DNA from 2 places in the Ureibacillus thermosphaericus genome. Region 1 is predicted to be linked to the other one. Evidence: riboswitches for the same ligand, from Rfam matches in the RefSeq annotation. Region 1 holds a riboswitch; the other holds the start of a gene.
The links. A riboswitch is a leader RNA that binds a small molecule or an ion and turns the genes downstream of it on or off. The one in region 1 is predicted to bind preQ1.
Positions count from the first base shown of each region.

Region 1 (9,336 bases):
TATTTAAAGAATAAAAAGCATTTTCTTTTGTACATAATAATCACTTACGGTGGAGGAATTGGTTTAGCAGTTTTAGGGTATTTGATTGGAAGCATTTGTTGGAACTAACTGTATGGAAGTTGCGGCTGTTTATTCATTTTGAACTTCGATATAATGAAAAAAATATTTCGCCTGAAGAAAAGGAGTAGCATGTGATGAAAAACAATCGGATTTATAACATGAAATTTTCAAGTGTATATCCTCTTTATATTCAGAAAGCAGAGAAAAAAGGTCGTACAAAAGAAGAAGTAGATGAAATAATTCGTTGGTTAACTGGATATAGCCAAGAAGAATTAGAGGCGCAAATAGAAAAAGAGTCAGATTTTGAAACATTCTTTAATGAAGCTCCTCAATTAAATGCTAATCGTAAACTCATCAAAGGTGTTATTTGTGGAGTGCGGGTAGAAGAGATTGAAGAACCTTTGATGCAGGAAATTCGTTATTTGGATAAACTGATCGATGAATTGGCAAAAGGAAAAGCGATGGAAAAAATTTTGCGAGCATAAAATAAAATTGTTTCTTTACTTTCTAAGAGATTCACCTATATTTTCAGCCCTGAATATCCTATTCCGAGACTGAATTACGGGAGGGTATGCATGGGCTATTTTGTTACTGTTGATTCGGGTGTAAAATTATATGTGGAAGATATTAATCCTCATGGAAAGAAAACCATTGTGTTTTTACACGGTTGGCCTTTAAATCATAATCAGTTTGAATATCAGTATAACGTCTTGCCGATGTTAGGATATCGTTGTATCGGCATTGATTGGAGAGGTTTCGGAAAATCGGATAGACCTTTTGAAGGATATTGTTACAACAGGTTAGCTGATGATGTTCGTGCAGTTGTGGATGCTCTAAAATTAAACAATTTTGCATTAGTAGGCCATTCTACTGGCGGAGCTATTGCAATACGTTATATGTCTCGTCATCATGGCTTTGGTGTATCGAAATTAATTCTTGTTGCGAGTGCAGCTCCAATCGGCTTTACACAAGAGACTGCACAAAGTTTTCTTCAACTAGCATATAATGATCGACCGAAAATGATGCAAAAAGTAATCGACGGATTTTTCTTCCAATATATTACAAAAGAATTTTCTGATTGGTTTATGAAAATGGGATTGGATGCAGCAAGTTGGTCGACAATTGCAATCATTAATACTTTAAGAGATGAAAATTTATATGCGGATCTTTCAAAAATTCATGTGCCTACGTTAATCATTCATGGAATACATGATAAAGTAATCCCTTTTGCACAAGCTCAAGAACTCAATGAACTCATACCAAATTCGAAGGTCGTTCCTTTCCAATATAGCGGCCATGGAACGTTTTGGGAAGAACGGGATCGATTTAATGAGGTATTATGGCAATTTATTTAAGGCGGATTGGAGTGATTCCAATTCGCTTTTTGCCTTTTGTCTTCTTTAGTCCAACTGTAAGTTTTGTCTAGATGAAAATGAAACTTCAACGAGGATCATTCGTCCAATCTTAGAAAAATCAATCATGCTAACATAAGATTTTGTCACTATCAAGGAGATATTTGACAATAAAGTTCAAGCGTATGATATAGTAGTTTTCCAATCGAAAATCTAAGGAAGAGAGGGAAAACGATGCAAAACCAAAGAAAGATTATACTAGATTTAGCCGTGACGTTGGATGGCTTTATAGAAGGGAAGAATGGGGAAATCGATTGGTGCATTATGGAACCAGAAATGAACTTTACGGAATTTCTCCATCAAATCGATACGATTTTTTACGGAAGAAAAAGTTATGAATTGTGGGGACAATATTCACCTGGAGAAAATGCAAGCGCAGAAGAAATAGAAATGTGGGAAATAATCGAAAGTAAAGAGAAATATGTGTTTTCTAGAACACAACAAAGTGCTGATGGGAAGGCTAAGTACATCAACGACAATGTAGTAGAAGAAGTAAAGAAAATAAAAAATAAACCTGGGAAAGATATTTGGTTATATGGAGGAGCCAGTCTCATTACAACATTTGTTAATCATGATTTAGTTGACGAATATCGTTTATCAGTCCATCCAATTATTCTAGGAGCGGGGAAACCATTGTTTATTGATATTCAACATAGAGTAGCACTAAAACTTGTAGAAGCAAAGACGTTTCCATCGGGAGTTGTTCAATTGATTTATCATAAAAAATAAAAATTTAATGGAGCGGAGAATAATGAAAGAATTACTCGTATTTGGTGAACTACATAAATACTTAAATAGCTTAGGTTTTATCGAATGTACTATTGCTAATAAGAGTTTATCATTAGGATATAAACCAATTACCATTAGAGGTGCTTCTAAAAAATTTGCAACTTTGAATGGTGATAAAAGATATCGTTGTTTAATTTTGCATGTTGATCCTGGAAATCCTGAATCTGCGAAAGGAAAAATCGTCCAAAAGGAGATACAAAAGATTTTAAATTTTGATATCGGGCAAATGAGAACATTTAAATTAAAAAAGCATGAAGTATTTATTCCATTTGAAGTAATAGATACAAAAGAGAAGATGGTATTATTAAAAAATTTCATAGGTAATCAATACAAGATTTTTTTAGAGAATTATTAGTAATTCTAGTTATTATTCAAAATCAATTGTTCAAATTGAATTTATTGCAACGATTTAAATAAAATTATGGAATGGGATAATTTTTTCAAACTTTCCTCATCTCATTTCGTCAATGAATTGGAAGTATCTCGAATGAAATTTATAGAAACGAAAAGAAATAGTGGGGTAATCACTATTGTCAGATTTCATAATCCTCCTTTCATGATGTATGTATCGTTCTCCATTGACAAACACTATCCTCATCATTCTTTTTTAGGATGGTGTACAGATGATACTTCGATTTGGTTATGTTTCAATGGCGCTCCCATTGTGGGAAGCGTCTCCTTCACATACAATTACTTTTACCAACTGGAAAAAACTCGATGAAACAAGTAGAGCCGAGAAATTATTAACCATCACGGAGCGAAATTTAAAAAATACAATTCGCATTCTCCATTACAATATTGCCCACGGAATACTAGTGTACCGAATGTCTTCATCTCTCATTCCATTAGCTGCACATCCGGAAGTGGATTGGGAGTTTATCTCCCCGTTTGAACATCTTTTTAAAGAAATCGGAGAAATGGTTCGAAATTATGGAATGCGGGTCAGCTTTCACCCAGGACAGTTTACTTTATTCACAAGTAAACAAGCTCATGTAACAAACAATGCCATTGTGGATATGACCTATCATTTTAAAATGTTGCAAGCAATGGGGCTAGAAAAAGAGGCAATGTTAAATATCCATGTTGGAGGAGCTTACGGGGATAAAGATGCATCTATTTCTCGATTTTATCAAAACTTCCAAAAATTAGATTCAACAATTCGCTTGCAAACGACTCTGGAAAATGATGATAAAACCTATACAGCAGAAGAGACATTAGCCATTTGTGAAAAATTAAAAGTACCTTTTGTATTTGATTACCATCACTATATAGTAAATAAAGGAGACTGTGAATTAGAAGAGTTGTTGCCAAGGATTTTTGCGACTTGGGAACATACAGGGAAAGTTCCGAAATTTCATTTATCATCACCAAAATCTGAAAAAATGTTACGGGCACATGCGGATTATGTTGATATGGATTTTGCTTTTCCATTAATTAAAGCCTTAAAGGATTTCGGAAAATCTGCAGATATTATGATTGAAGCAAAAGCGAAAGATCTTGCATGCCTCCGTTTTGTGGAGGAGCTAGGGAAATTGCGCGGCTTTAAGCGAATCAGTGGTGGGATAATTGAGATTTGAAATGGCAATCCATTGATTATCTCATTGTTTTTTTTAATAAACTTTCTAAAAAAATTTGACCTTTTTCACTATATTCTATAATATTACTAAGTAAAGTTGAATACCCGACTAGAACGGGAGAGGTTCATAGCATAACCCTCTATAAAAAACTATGAAACAATAATATTTCATCAGTTTTAATAGAATGAATTGGGTTTACCTCTCTTGAAAATGTTGGGAAACATTTTGCAAGGAGGTTTTTTTATGTCTAGTCGCAAATTGGAAGATGGTTTAAAGGATTTGACGCTGCTCGGTAATCAAAAGACGTCATATCCAACAAAATATGCGCCAGAAGTATTGGAAGCAGTGGATAATTTACATGTCAATCGGGATTATTTTGTAAAATTCAATTGTCCTGAATTTACTAGTCTTTGTCCGCTTACACAGCAGCCGGATTTTGCAACGATTTATATTTCTTATATTCCGGATAAAAAATTGGTGGAAAGCAAATCGCTGAAATTATATTTATTCAGTTTTCGAAATCATGGAGATTTTCATGAAGACTGCGTAAATATCATTATGAATGATTTAATTGAATTATTAGATCCAAGATATATTGAAGTGTGGGGGAAATTTACTCCGCGCGGGGGAATTTCAATCGATCCATGGTGCAACTACGGAAGACCTGGAACGAAATATGAAGAAATGGCAAATTACCGTTTAATGAATCATGATTTATATCCAGAAAAAGTGGATAATCGATAAATGAATAACAGAGGTTCTTAGCTACCCTCTATAAAAAACTAAGAAGAAACAGCATTTCCTTCTTAGGATGCTGTTTTTTCTTTATGAAGGAGTGTCTTTAATGATATTAAAAGAAGAAAATGCAATCGTCGTATTCAGTGGTGGACAAGACAGCACGACATGTTTGTTTTGGGCAAAAGAACAGTTTAAAGAAGTGGAAGCTGTGACGTTTGATTATGGTCAAAGACATCGATTGGAAATTGAATGTGCAAAGGAAATCGCAAAGAAAGTAGGGGTAAAGCATCACATTCTTGATATGTCCCTTTTAAATCAGCTAGCTCCAAACGCACTAACACGGGATGATATCGAAGTTGAGGAAGGGAAAGATGGCGAGCTTCCTTCTACCTTTGTGCCGGGGCGCAATTTGCTATTCCTTTCCTTTGCAGGGGTGTTAGCAAGCCAAGTAGGAGCAAAGCATATCGTAACAGGCGTATGTGAAACGGATTTTAGTGGCTATCCTGATTGCCGTGATGTTTTTATCAAATCGTTGAATGTAACAATGAATTTAGCGATGGATGATACGTTTGTCATTCATACGCCGCTCATGTGGTTAACGAAAGCACAAACATGGGAACTGGCAGACCAATTAGGTGTGCTTGATTTTGTACGAAACAATACATTGACTTGCTATAACGGAATCATTGCAGATGGCTGTGGAGAATGTCCAGCATGTAAGTTGAGAAAAAGAGGTCTTGATGAGTATTTACGTTCTAGAAAGGGTGCTTCACATGTTAGATTTTAGAATTGTTGATAAGCTTCAAAAACTAGATGAAGATATTCAAAGAGACCAATTGAGATATCACTCGAAGCGTGTGCTCGTCAGCAAGGAATTTACATTTGATGCCGCCCATCATTTGCATGCATATGAAGGGAAATGCAAAAACCTCCATGGGCATACGTACAAAGTAGTGCTTGGAGTAAGCGGATATCCGGATGATCGAGGGTTAGTTATTGATTTTGCTGACCTTAAAGACATTTGGAAAGAAAAAATTGAAATCTATTTGGACCACCGCTATTTAAATGAAACGTTGCCGACAATGAATACAACAGCTGAGAATATGGTCGTTTGGATTTATGAAAAATTGGCGGAAGCGTTGCAGGAGAAAGGTTTTGACGGGGCGCGGGTAGAATTTATTCGACTCTATGAGACTCCTACAAGTTATGCAGAAGCTAGACGGGAGTGGATGGAAAGTGAGTAAAATTCCCGTTATGGAGATTTTTGGCCCTACCATTCAGGGAGAAGGGATGGTCATCGGGCAAAAGACGATGTTTGTTCGCACGGCAGGCTGTGACTACTCTTGTGAATGGTGCGACTCAGCCTTTACATGGGATGGCAGCGGTAAAGAGTTGATTCGGCAAATGACCGCAGAAGAAATTTGGACGGAATTGAAACGGCTTGGCGGAGACGGATTCTCTTTTGTAACGATCTCAGGCGGCAACCCGGCATTAATTCGGAATTTAGAAGGATTAGTGCGGATTTTAAAGGAGAATGGAATCCAAATTGGCGTCGAAACTCAAGGCTCTAGATGGCAAGATTGGCTGTACGATGTAAATCAAGTGACGATTTCCCCAAAACCGCCAAGTTCTGGGATGAAAACAGATTTTACTGTGCTTACTGAAATCATAGATAAGCTAAATGCCCGAAACGGCAACCAGCACATTTCATTGAAAGTCGTTGTATTTGATGAGGAAGATTATGAATATGCAAAAAAAGTACATTTAAGATATCCGACTATTCCATTTTTCTTACAGGTTGGCAATGATGACACAACTACAAAAGATCAAACGAAACTCGTTAGCCACTTACTGAAAAAATATGAAAGGCTCATTAACAAAGTAATGGCAGATGAGGAATTACAAAACGTGAAAGTACTGCCGCAACTCCATACCCTTGTGTGGGGGAATAAAAGAGGCGTGTAGGGGCCAGAAAGGACTTCTATAAAATTTGCGAAGATCCTGATAATCGCCGAATAGAGGAACATAATCGCCAAAGGAAAAAAACGTTTCTGCAGAACCCGATAATCGCCAACCAGGCAAGAATAATCGCCAAATCGCCGAACTTATTCGCCAACCAAAGAGGCAAACCGTCTTCTGACCGCCAAATTCTTCAAAATTTAAAAAGGAGCATGTCCAAAAGAGACTGCTCCTTCCTTTTATTTTTTAGTTCGTAAAATCGATTACCATTCGACCAGTGAACTTTCCTTGCTCCATTTCTTCCATGATATCATTGATTTCTTCAAGTTTTCGGAGGGTTACTCTAGGTACTACTTTTCCTTCAGCTGCAAATTGGAACGCTTCTTTCAAATCTTGGCGGGTACCGACGAGGGAACCGACCACTTGAATGCCGTCCAGCACAAGGCGAGGAATATCAAGATCCATTTTATCAACAGGCAAACCAACTGCAACAACCCGGGCGCCTGCTTTTACGACATCTACAGCCTGGTTGAATGGTGCTTTCGCCACAGCTGTCACAACGCAAGCGTCCAATCCTTTTCCATCTGTGATTTCAATGACTTTTTCTTTCGGATTTTCTTTTAACGAATTCACCGTGACATCTGCTCCCATTTCTTTTGCAAAGGCCAATTTATTGTCATTAATATCGAATGCGACTACTCTTGCGCCAAATACATTTTTCGCATATTGGACAGCCAGGCTTCCTAAACCGCCAATGCCAAATACGCCAATCCATTGCCCAGGCCGGATATCCGACACTTTTACCGCTTTATATGTTGTCACTCCGGCGCATGTAATGGAAGTGGCAGCTGCCGGATCCAAGTTGTCAGGCACTTTTACCACATAATTGGCAACCACGATTGCCTGTTCCGCCATGGCTCCGTCAACCGTATAGCCGGCATTTTTTACATTTCGGCACAACGTTTCTCTTCCTGTTGTGCAATACTCGCAATGGCCACAGCTTTCGTATAACCAAGGAATGGCTACCCGGTCGCCGATTTTTAAGGAAGTGACCCCTTCAGCCACTTCAACGACTTTTCCAACGCCTTCATGGCCAAGAACAACACCTGTGACATCCCCAAAATCCCCGTTTTTCACGTGCAAATCTGTGTGGCAAACTCCGCAATATTCCATCTGTACCAAAGCTTCACCATGTTTAAGCGGACGTAATTGTTTGTCCACCACACTCACCGTTTTTTCTTTTGAAACAACTGCAGCTTTCAATAATAATCCCCCTTTGTTTGAATTTCGTACATGGAAGCGTATCCATATACTTAAAAATAAAGATACTAGCAGAGAGTATGTTCAGCAATATAGGAAATACTACTATTTAATGTAAATAGATTTCCATTTTTCGACATAAAAAAATAGGGAGATAAGCGCGGATTATATCTCTTTGTGAATAGTAAAATATGATTATCAAAATAAGTTTTATAGAGGATGAAAATACTACTGTTGAGTTACAAATCATCGTCTTTTGAAAAATTTATCTCTTTTCTGCAAACAATAAAAGCAATGTGGCCAATGGTCCCAATAAAAGTGAAATCAAGAACCAGTTCAATCCGGAGCGGTTTTTTCCTTGGGCAAGCCCTGCATTGATCAACGCCAAAGTGCCCCAACCAACAACATATTCGTTTTCCATGATAGCCTCCTCATTGATTCCTTTATATATATTATAATCCTGGAATCTGATCATGGTTATATTATATAGGAGAAAAAATCCATATTTATAGGAAAATATTCAGTTTGAAAAATACTTAGCCAATCCATTTTTATGGCATAATGAAATGAAAAAACGTAAAAGGAGAATCTCGATGATCCAAATTGGAAAAATCACAATCTATGTTGAAGATCAGGAACAGGCAAAAGATTTTTGGATTAACAAAGTAGGGTTTGTATTGAAATTCGAACAGCCGATGGGGCCTGGGATGGCGTGGATTGAGGTGGGACCTGAAAATGATTTTGCGACATTGGTGCTATACTCAAAAGCATTGATGAAGAAACAAAAACCGGAAAATGTCGCTCATCCAACCCTCCTTTTCAGCACACCGAACATTGAAGAGGCGTATGAGCGGTTGAAAAATAATGGCGTAAAGGTGGATGAACTCCAAAAATTTCCTTATGGTTCGATGTTCACTTTCTATGACCAAGATGGAAATCAGTATTTGTTGAGAGAAGATAAATAATAATGTCAGCTAATCGTGCTATCCGGAGAGAAGGACTTTCCGGGTAGTCTTTTTATTTGATCCACGGCGGTAAAACGGTGTATGTCACAAGACAGCAGCTTTTAGATTCATCTGCCTCATCGCTATAATAATGAAGAAATTGTAAATAATAAAAGAGGCCCTCTTGTCCGATAAACTTTGTTTGATTTATTATAAAGACAGCATCAGTTCTATCGATGTAAAGGCTAAAAGAAGAAGGAGACTTGACATGAAGCACATTTACACTGGTAAAACGAAAAATGTTTACGAATTGGAAGATGGCAACTATTTATTGGAATTCAAAGATGACGTAACAGGCGTTGACGGGGTATTTGACCCAGGTGCCAATACGGTGGGATTGACAATTGAAGGTGCAGGACTTGCAGGATTGAAATTGACGAAATATTTCTTCGAATTGCTTAATGAGAAAGGCATCCCAACACATTTTATTGAAGCGGATATCGATAAAAAGACGATGAAAGTGAAACCGGCGGAAACTTTCGGCAAAGGCTTGGAAGTGATTTGCCGCTTCCGCGCAGTGGGGAGCTTCTTGCGCCG
Region 1 covers NZ_AP018335.1:3,254,989-3,264,324, reverse strand. Annotated here, with positions in the region: gene UtA1_RS15775 (CrcB family protein) at 1-108, shown strand, start outside; gene UtA1_RS15770 (DUF2200 domain-containing protein) at 195-545, shown strand; gene UtA1_RS15765 (alpha/beta fold hydrolase) at 636-1,415, shown strand; gene UtA1_RS15760 (dihydrofolate reductase family protein) at 1,647-2,201, shown strand; gene UtA1_RS15755 (hypothetical protein) at 2,224-2,616, shown strand; gene uvsE (UV DNA damage repair endonuclease UvsE) at 2,885-3,838, shown strand; PreQ1 riboswitch class I at 3,952-3,997, shown strand; gene queF (preQ(1) synthase) at 4,082-4,582, shown strand; PreQ1 riboswitch class I at 4,587-4,630, shown strand; gene queC (7-cyano-7-deazaguanine synthase QueC) at 4,683-5,363, shown strand; gene queD (6-carboxytetrahydropterin synthase QueD) at 5,350-5,820, shown strand; gene queE (7-carboxy-7-deazaguanine synthase QueE) at 5,813-6,541, shown strand; gene adhP (alcohol dehydrogenase AdhP) at 6,782-7,798, opposite strand; gene UtA1_RS17345 (hypothetical protein) at 8,061-8,216, opposite strand; gene UtA1_RS15720 (VOC family protein) at 8,389-8,760, shown strand; gene UtA1_RS15715 (phosphoribosylaminoimidazolesuccinocarboxamide synthase) at 9,008-9,336, shown strand, end outside.

Region 2 (9,336 bases), 1.3 Mb from region 1:
AGCTTTGAATTTACTTCCTTGAGCTTGCTCCGCTTTGCGACTAAGCGTGCGCGACAGGAGCACTCGCCCCGTCACTCCAATCAATTTTTTACAAAAAATCTTTTTGCAGCTCGTTCACTTTATTAGTTATATCCCAGCCTCGTTTCTTACGATCAGTCAAGTATATTTTATTAATTTGTATATGTTTTTATTTTAGTTGTAGTTGTGAGGGGGTACCCCCTCACAACTACAACTAAATTTTGGCATGCCAAAAAGACCTAACGATTTTTAATTTTTTCGAAAGGTCATTTATGGTATAGTGTAGTTAATCGATTATTTAACTTAAGGCAGTTTCATAATCGTATAAAATGCCATGTGTCAGTAACTGGAACGTCACTTTTAAAAATTTATTGATACAGGCGATAATCGCAACCTTATGAGGCTTTCTCTGAGGTTGTGTTTTTAATTTATAATAGTAATCTACAAAATGATTCGGTTTATCTTTCTTCTTCATAATCATGGCACACACCATAAAATATAAAAGCTTTCGCAAGTGTTTGTTACCTCTTTTATTAATACGATCATGATACTGTGTATTCCCCGATTGATAGCGCATAATATCAATTCCCGCATAAGCATTCAATTGTTTAGCATTTTGAAAGCGACGAATATCACCCATTTCCCCAATTAATCTACAAGCAGTAGAATCACCGATACCAGGGATGGAACGTAAAACCATATACTCTTTTCGATCTTTTGATAAAGTAATCATTTGTTGGACAAGTGCTTCTTTTTTATCCTTTAATTCTGCTATTCGATTTGCGTAATCACGGACTTGTTCACATCGCACATCGGTAGATTTAATCGCTGGATAACTATTTTGAGCAGCTTCTAATAAAGCAATTGCTTTTTTCTCTGCACGTTCTAAAGAAAGGTTCTTTCTTGTATTCGCTTTTAGGCGATTCTTAATGACAGTTTTAGAGTGAGCTAAAACAAGTGTTGGGTGAGGGTATAGTTGTACTATATTTAAAAATAGTGCAGAATTTGGTGTCAGCATTTTTTCTAATTCTGGAAAACTCAATTGTAAAATGGAATGCATACGATTTTTTAATAAAATCATTTCTTCATCAATTTCATCATAATAACGTGTCAATGCACGCATCTGCTCATAATAATCATCTTGGATATAGGTTGGTTCTCTCTCCATTTTAAAATGTGTTTTGGCTAATTCATGAGCATCGCTTATATCGGTTTTATGTCGACGCATCTTCGCCATTTGTAAGTTCGCTTCAAGGGGATTCATCCGACAATATGCATAACCGTAATCTTTTAAAAATGCTTCAATCGGTTTTGAATAAACACCTGTTGCTTCAAATACAATGTCTGGTGCTTGGTCATCAAGTGATGTAATATCTACTATTCGCTTATGCAATTGTTCAAAATCTCTTCGTGTATGATTGATTTCACCTTCATATTTGCACTGACGATAACTATCATAGATCGTTACTGTACTCTTTCCTTTACTAACATCTAAACCAATAACATGTTTCATTCCATTACCCCTTCTTTGCCAATTCATAGAAGTCTTCACATGACCTTATCGATTCCACTTTCTTATACACGATCTCTATGGACCCAACATACTAAACTGATTCGCATAAGGGTGTGAAGTTAGCCAGTTTTTAATACGGATTCAAAGATCCCTGAGACTGGTCGACTTTTCTTCACTTCTACTATAAAAAATAGTAGCACAAACCTTGGCCTTGGTTTGTACTACTAATCTTAGTATGTTTTTTTAAATACGGCTCCTACTTATGGAAGCATATGGATTATTCAAATAACTTTAACACTTTAACGTTTTAAATAAACAAATTTTTTTCTTTTTTTATCGATTTATACCTTGATTTTTTTAAAAGCTGTCTTTAGACTATTCTGTATATTATTTATATTTCAAAAGTTTTATGTATGAAATCATGTACATATAAGGGACTTTACAGTATGGTATTTATAAATCTCATAAAATACCGAATCTTATGTTAAAATAAATAAATGCTGGAACTAACGGAGGTTAAATTTAAAATGGAAGTTGCGGATAAAAGCTTTACTGTTGAAAACATCTTAAAAGCACAGCACCAATTAAAAGATGTAGTAATTCATACGCCATTGCAAAAAAATGAATATCTGTCAGAAAAGTACGGTGCGAATATTTATTTAAAACGTGAAGATTTACAATCAGTGCGCTCCTTTAAGTTACGGGGTGCTTATTATAAAATTAAAAAAGTTGAAGATGAAGCACGTGCAAGAGGTGTTGTTTGCGCCAGCGCCGGCAATCATGCCCAAGGGGTAGCTTATTCTTGTGCTCATTTAAAGATTAAAGGAACCATTTTCATGCCGTTGACAACTCCAAAACAAAAAGTCGACCAAGTGCGCATGTTCGGTCGCGATTATGTGGAGATTGTGTTAACTGGCGATACATTTGATGATTCAGCAAATGCAGCGATGGATTATTGTTTGGAACATGAAATGATCTTTATTCATCCTTTTGATGATTATGATATTATCGCTGGACAAGGCACATTGGGCGTAGAAATTTTAAATGACATTGAAGAACCTCTTGATTTTGTATTTGGAGGTATCGGTGGCGGAGGATTAATGAGCGGAGTTGCTGCCTATATTAAAAACATTTCACCACATACAAAAGTGATTGGGGTTGAACCAGAAGGCGCTCCAAGTATGAAAGCAGCCTTTGAAAATGGCGGACCTGTCACTTTAGAAAAAATTGATAAGTTTTGCGACGGTACAGCAGTTCAATCTGTTGGGCAAAAAACTTATGAAATTTGCCGCAAATATTTAGATGATATTATTACAATACCGGAAGGAAAAGTAAGTACAACTATTCTTGACTTATATAATAAACACGCTATCATTGCAGAACCATCCGGCGCATTACCAGTATCCGCCTTTGATTTTTTTGCGGATCAGCTAAAAGGAAAAACGGCCGTTGCGATTATTACAGGTGGCAATAATGATATCAGCCGTATGCAAGAGATTAAAGAAAAATCATTATTATATGAAGGTTTGCTTTACTACTTTATCGTCAACTTCCCTCAACGCGCAGGAGCATTACGCCAATTCTTAACGGTTGTTCTCGGCCCTAATGATGATATTATCCGATTTGAATATACGAAGAAAAACAATAAAGAAGAAGGTCCTGCACTAGTCGGAATTGAAGTAAGCAAGCCGGAAGATTATGAAGGCTTAATCGATCGCATGCGAGTGAATGGTTTTGAGTTTAAAGAAGTGAATAAAGACAGCACTTTATTTGGATTGTTGATTTAACAAAAAAGAAACCCGAGCGTTTAATGTGATCAACGCCCGGGTTTTAAATTTTATTAACAGATTTTGTATTATTTTTTTCAAGTTGGAAGGATAGTATTCATTTTTATTTTGGCATTTAAAAAAATAAAAACCAACCCTTATAATAAGAGTTGGCTGTATCAACATTAATTACCCCAACAACGCTCGGTCAGAATTCATTTTTTCACCGCGGATGAGTTCGAATTCAGCCATTAAGTCTGGAATTGTTAAGTTTGGTTTTTGAACTTCATCTACTTCTAAAATGATTTGCCCTTTATCCATCATAATTAAACGATTGCCTAAATCGATAGCTTGTTGCATGTTGTGCGTTACCATTAACGTTGTTAAATGATTTTCTTCTACCAATTGCTTTGTTAAGTTCGTAATCAATTCTGCTCGTGATGGGTCAAGAGCTGCCGTATGCTCATCTAGTAATAGAATCGCAGGTTGCGTAAATGTTGCCATCAATAATGACAATGCCTGTCTTTCCCCACCGGATAGCAATCCTACTTTTGCATTTAAGCGATTTTCTAAATTCAAATGCAATTTCTCAAGAGACGTGCGGAAGAAGTCACGTCGTTGTCGATTCACGCCTAATCGCAATGAACGATTGGCGTTTCGAGCATAAGCAATTGCAAGATTTTCCTCAATTGTCATAGATGGTGCAGTACCCGCCATCGGATCTTGAAAAACGCGCCCGATATAGTGAGAACGCTTGTATTCAGGTAAATGGGTTACGTCTTTTCCGTCTATCCATACTTTTCCAACATCTGGTTTTAATACCCCAGAAATCATATTCATCATCGTTGACTTTCCCGCACCATTACTTCCGATAACTGTTACGAAATCTCCTGGTTTTAAATGAAGATTGATATTATTCAATGCCACCTTTTCATCTGGTGTACCTTCATTAAAAATTTTGTTAATGCCTTCTAGCTTAAGCAAGGTGATCACCTCCTTGCTTTTCTAGTTGGGCAGCGGCTAACTTTTCTTGCAGTCGCTTCGCCTTCCGCTTCTTATCTTTTTGCTTATCAATCATTTGTGGAACTACTAACGCTAAGATTACAATAATGGCTGTAATCAATTTCATATCACTTGCATCGAGGAATGGCACTCGCAATGCAATCGCAAGTACAATCCGATAAACAATTGCTCCAACTATTACCGCAAAAGTAATGCGCATGATTGATTTCGTTCCAAAAATCGCTTCACCGATAATGACCGATGCTAGACCGACTGTAATCATCCCGATCCCCATTGTCGCATCGGAATATTTATTATATTGGGCGATTAAAGCCCCCGCTAACGCTACTAACCCATTCGATAATCCAACACCTAAAATAATTAAAGTGTCCGTATTCGCTGAAAAACTGCGAATCATTCGTTTGTTATCCCCCGTAGCTCGAATCGCTAGACCAATCTCTGTTTTGAGGAACCAATCCACTATGAACTTAATTGCTGTTGTAAGAATTATCATGACAAAAAGTATTTCCCAAGTTTGTGGAAGATTTTTTACTCCTAAACTCGTCAAAATGTTATTGAAAAATGCATCAATCCCTAAATGTTCCCAGAAAGAATAAATTTTAGTGAAGATTGTTTCACTATTTAGTAGAGGAACGTTCGGAAGGCTCGCTGCATTTTCACTTGAGAAGCCCATAATTCGCAGGTTTACGGAATAGAGGCCAATCATCATAATAATCCCGGCAAGGAGCGGATTAATGTTTCCTTTTGTATGGAGCAAACCAGTGATACATCCTGCAATAAATCCTACGACAATCGCTGCTAACGTAGCTAATATTGGGTGATAACCTAAAACAATCATTGTTGCAGCTGTAGCCGCACCCGAAACAAAGCTACCATCTACCGTCAAGTCTGGAAAATCTAACACTCGGAATGTTAGATACACTCCGAGTGCCATTATTGCGTAGATGATTCCTTGCTCAACTGCACCGAACATTGCTGTAAACATATTGAATCATCTCTCCTAACATGTTGAAAATATTTTATTGTTGTGTTTCGACAAGCTCAGCTTCCCACTCGTCTTTCACTTCAAGACCAAGTTTCTCAATTGCATCTTTATTCATTACTAATTTCAATGTATTTGGATATTCTGCTGGAATATCTGCAGGTGTCGCTTCACCTTTTAAGATTTTTGCAGCCATTTCACCAGCTTGATATCCGATATCGTAATACTCGAAACCAAATGCCAACAATCCGCCGCGTCTTACAGAGTCAAATTCACCAACAACAAGCGGTAGTTTATTGCTATCTGCTACTTGAATAATAGATTCTAGAGCGGATACGACTGTGTTATCTGTAATGATATAAAATGCATCAACTTTTCCGATTAAAGATTCTGCAGCTTGTTTGATCTCTGAACTTTGAGATACAGTAGCACCTTCTACTTTTAAACCTAATGAATCAGCAATCTCTTTCACTTGGTTTACTTGAGCTACTGAGTTTTGTTCACCTGCGTTGTAAACCATTCCGATTGATTTAACGTCTAAAGCGTCTTTCATGAATTCTACCGTTGTTTTAATTGCTTCTGGGTGCAAGTCAATCGTACCAGTAACGTTTGCACCAGGTGATTCAATCGAATCAATTAATTGAGCTGCAACCGGATCTGTTACAGATGTAAAAACAATTGGAATTTCAGTTGTTACATTTTTAGCAGCTTGTGCAGATGGAGTGGAGTTGGCGAAAATCAAATCTACTCCTGCACTTGCTAAGTTTTGTGCAATTTGCGTATTCAAACTATTATCGTTTTGTGCAATTTGATAATCATATTCAACATTTAAACCAGCATCTTTCAATGCATCTTGGAATCCTTGATATGCAGCGTTTAAAGATGGATGTTCAACAATTTGTGTTACACCAATCTTATAATTTTTTACTTCTTCTGTTGTTTCGTTTTCTGTGTTGTTTTCGCTCGATTCAGATGTATCATTACCGCCGCCGCCACAAGCAGCTAGAAGCAACATTAAACCAAAGAGCAAAAATGATAGTTTTTTCATGCTACTTTTCATACAAATATCCCCCACTATCCTTCGAAAAATTACTAACAATTTCGAATAAAAAATATTTTCACTTTATTCAAATAAAGCTAGAGTTTAACGATATATTACATTCTCATCGTTCAAGAGTCAATAACATTAGGAATGTTCTGAATTTAAGAAAATTCTTTTTATTACTTTAGTAATATTAATTTATCGCTTTAAATCGCTAAATTACGAGGATTTTCTAGAATAAATTGTTTTTTTGAAATAATGAATATTTTGTGACAAAATTGTGAACTTTATTTTGTTGTACGAAATCTTCCCTTTATCATCGTTAATTTTTTCCAAAGCTAAATTTGATTTTCTTTTTGTTTATGATAGAATTATATTTTGTGTGCTTATCACACCGTGGTTCGCGAAATCCCACGATAAAAAACTAAGGAGTGAAAATTTAATGAAAACAAAATTTATGGCAATGTCCGCAATCATAGCTGCACTTTATATTGCGGTAACGTATACGCTATCATTTTTAAGCTTTGGCGATATTCAATTTCGCATCGCTGAAATCTTTAACCACCTAATTGCCTTTAACCCTCGCTATATGCTAGGTGTTGTATTAGGCGTATTTATATCAAACTTATTTTCACCTCTAGGCTGGTTTGATTTAGTCTTCGGAGTAGCCCACTCCGTTATTTGCTTAACGATTCTTATCATCGTTAGCAAATATGTGAAAAACATCGCCTATCGTATGTTGATTAACTCATTTGTCTTCACATTCATGATGTGGATTATCGCTTTAGAATTAAAGTTAGCGTTAGAGCTTCCCTTCTGGCTTTCGTGGTTAACTACAGCCATTGGTGAAGCGGTTGTTTTACTAATCGGCATTCCAATTATGCAATTGCTAGATAAACGATTAAATTTCAAAAATTTAATCGATCAATAATATAAAACTAGTAGCACAGACTAATGTACAGTCTGTGCTATTTTTTTATACTAGGATTAAAAACGAACGAACTCTTTTGGATTTGATGGATTTTTACAATCAGTAATTATTTTTTTGAATTTAGCAATTTATCAATTCGAAAATACTTATTTATTCGAATAACATTTTCCTTCCCGAATTTACCGAAAATTATTGACATTCATACAATTTCAGAATAAAATATACTGCAATCAAACGTGGCGGAGAAAGGTTGTGGAAGCACAATCACCGCACCGGTAGCTTAGTTGAGCAGAGTCTGAGTTTAGTTGAGAATAGCCGAGCAAAATTGATGAGTAAGGAAAAGTAGCGAAATGTGTAATGCGATAGAGAGCTAGTGGTTGGTGGAAACTAGTGCATTCCTTTTCGTGAATGGGCCTTACGAGAGCAACTGCGCAAGTGGTTGACGTCTTTCCCGCGTTATTGGGAAGTGTTCACGACAGTGAGCACACCGAGGTGGAAGTCATAACTGCTTCAATAGAGGTGGCAACGCGGCAGCAAGGTCGTCCTCTGCAAATGGGTTTTCATGCCCTTTTGCAGAGGTTTTTTTATTTCTCCCACCGGCTATTCTATCTAAACTTCAAATTTTAAATTTGGAGGATGATAGAATGAACATTCATGTTTTTACAAAACGTGTTCAAGAAAAAGAAAACTTATCTTATGACGATATGATTCAAGCGGTAGAAATCATCTTTAACGAGGAAACACCAAAAGAAGCAATTGCTGAATTTTTAGTAGCACTTCATGAAAAAGGTGAAACAGCGGAGGAAATTGCCGCCCTTTCCATCGTGATGAAATCCAATGCCATTCATTTCCCTGTCACAAAAGGTACTTATATCGATATTTGCGGTACTGGGGGCGACGGTCTGAAAACTTTCAACATCAGTACAACTTCTGCCTTTGTGTTAGCCAGTAGTGGTGTCAAAGTTGCAAAACACGGCAATCGGAAAATTTCTAGTTCTTCTGGAAGTGCCGATGTCCTACAAGCACTAGGCATTCATACAGATTTTACTGTCCATGAGTCCGTACAGTTATTGGAACAAGAAGGAATCACTTTTCTATATGCCCCGGCCGTTCATCCAAAACTGAAACGCATCGGTGAAGTTCGTCGAGCAATTGGTAAGCCAACCATTTTCAACTTAGTTGGCCCCTTAACAAATCCTGTTGACTTAGAGGTTCAACTAGTCGGCATTAATCGTCCAGATTTCGTGGAGGAATATGCAAAAGTATTAAGTATTTTAGGGAGAAAGCGAGCTATCGTTATTTCAGGATCACAAGGCATGGATGAAGCTTCTCTCGACCACCGAAACCGTTCTGCCCTGTTGGAAAATGGCGAAATTAAACCTTTCACCATCAACATTGAAGAACTGGGTTTACAACCTGCATCGATATCACACCTCCGTGGTGGTACACCGGAAGAAAATTCTGAAATATTAAAAGAATTATTGAAAGGAAAACGCTCGCCATACTATGATGCAGTCGTTTTAAATTCAGCTCTCGGTTTCTTCGCATACGGCATTGCCGAAACATTGAAAGAAGGTGTTTCCATGGCTCGTGATGCCATCGAATCCGGTCGTGCTTATAAGAAACTAGAAGCAGTGATTGAATTTAGCCAAAACACAATAAAGGAGCAAGCAATTTAATGACGATTTTAGATATGATAATTGAACATAAAAAAGCGATTCTTTCAAAATTGAAAGAATCAAAGCCCCAATGGGACATTCCTTTAAAAAAACGGCCATCATTGTACGATGCATTACGAAAATCTGACACTCTTCAAATTATTGCAGAAATGAAGCGAGCCTCCCCTTCTAAAGGCATCATAAATGAGAACGCCGACCCAGTAAAACAAGCAAAACGATATGCACAAGCTGGTGCAGCATGCATCTCTGTTTTAACGGAAGAAAAGTTTTTCAAAGGATCTTTTGAAGACTTGGCCAGCATTGCAAATCATGTAGATACTCCAATTTTAAATAAAGATTTCATCATCGATAAAGCTCAAATCGATTATGCACTTCATGCTGG
Region 2 covers NZ_AP018335.1:1,093,187-1,102,522, reverse strand. Annotated here, with positions in the region: gene UtA1_RS05330 (IS110 family RNA-guided transposase) at 317-1,531, opposite strand; gene ilvA (threonine ammonia-lyase IlvA) at 2,059-3,318, shown strand; gene UtA1_RS05320 (ABC transporter ATP-binding protein) at 3,487-4,281, opposite strand; gene UtA1_RS05315 (ABC transporter permease) at 4,274-5,305, opposite strand; gene UtA1_RS05310 (ABC transporter substrate-binding protein) at 5,340-6,362, opposite strand; PreQ1 riboswitch class I at 6,735-6,778, shown strand; gene UtA1_RS05305 (QueT transporter family protein) at 6,787-7,275, shown strand; T-box leader at 7,595-7,825, shown strand; gene trpD (anthranilate phosphoribosyltransferase) at 7,920-8,954, shown strand; gene trpC (indole-3-glycerol phosphate synthase TrpC) at 8,954-9,336, shown strand, end outside.
Region 2: another riboswitch for preQ1. It lies ahead of UtA1_RS05305 (QueT transporter family protein); the one in region 1 lies ahead of queF (preQ(1) synthase).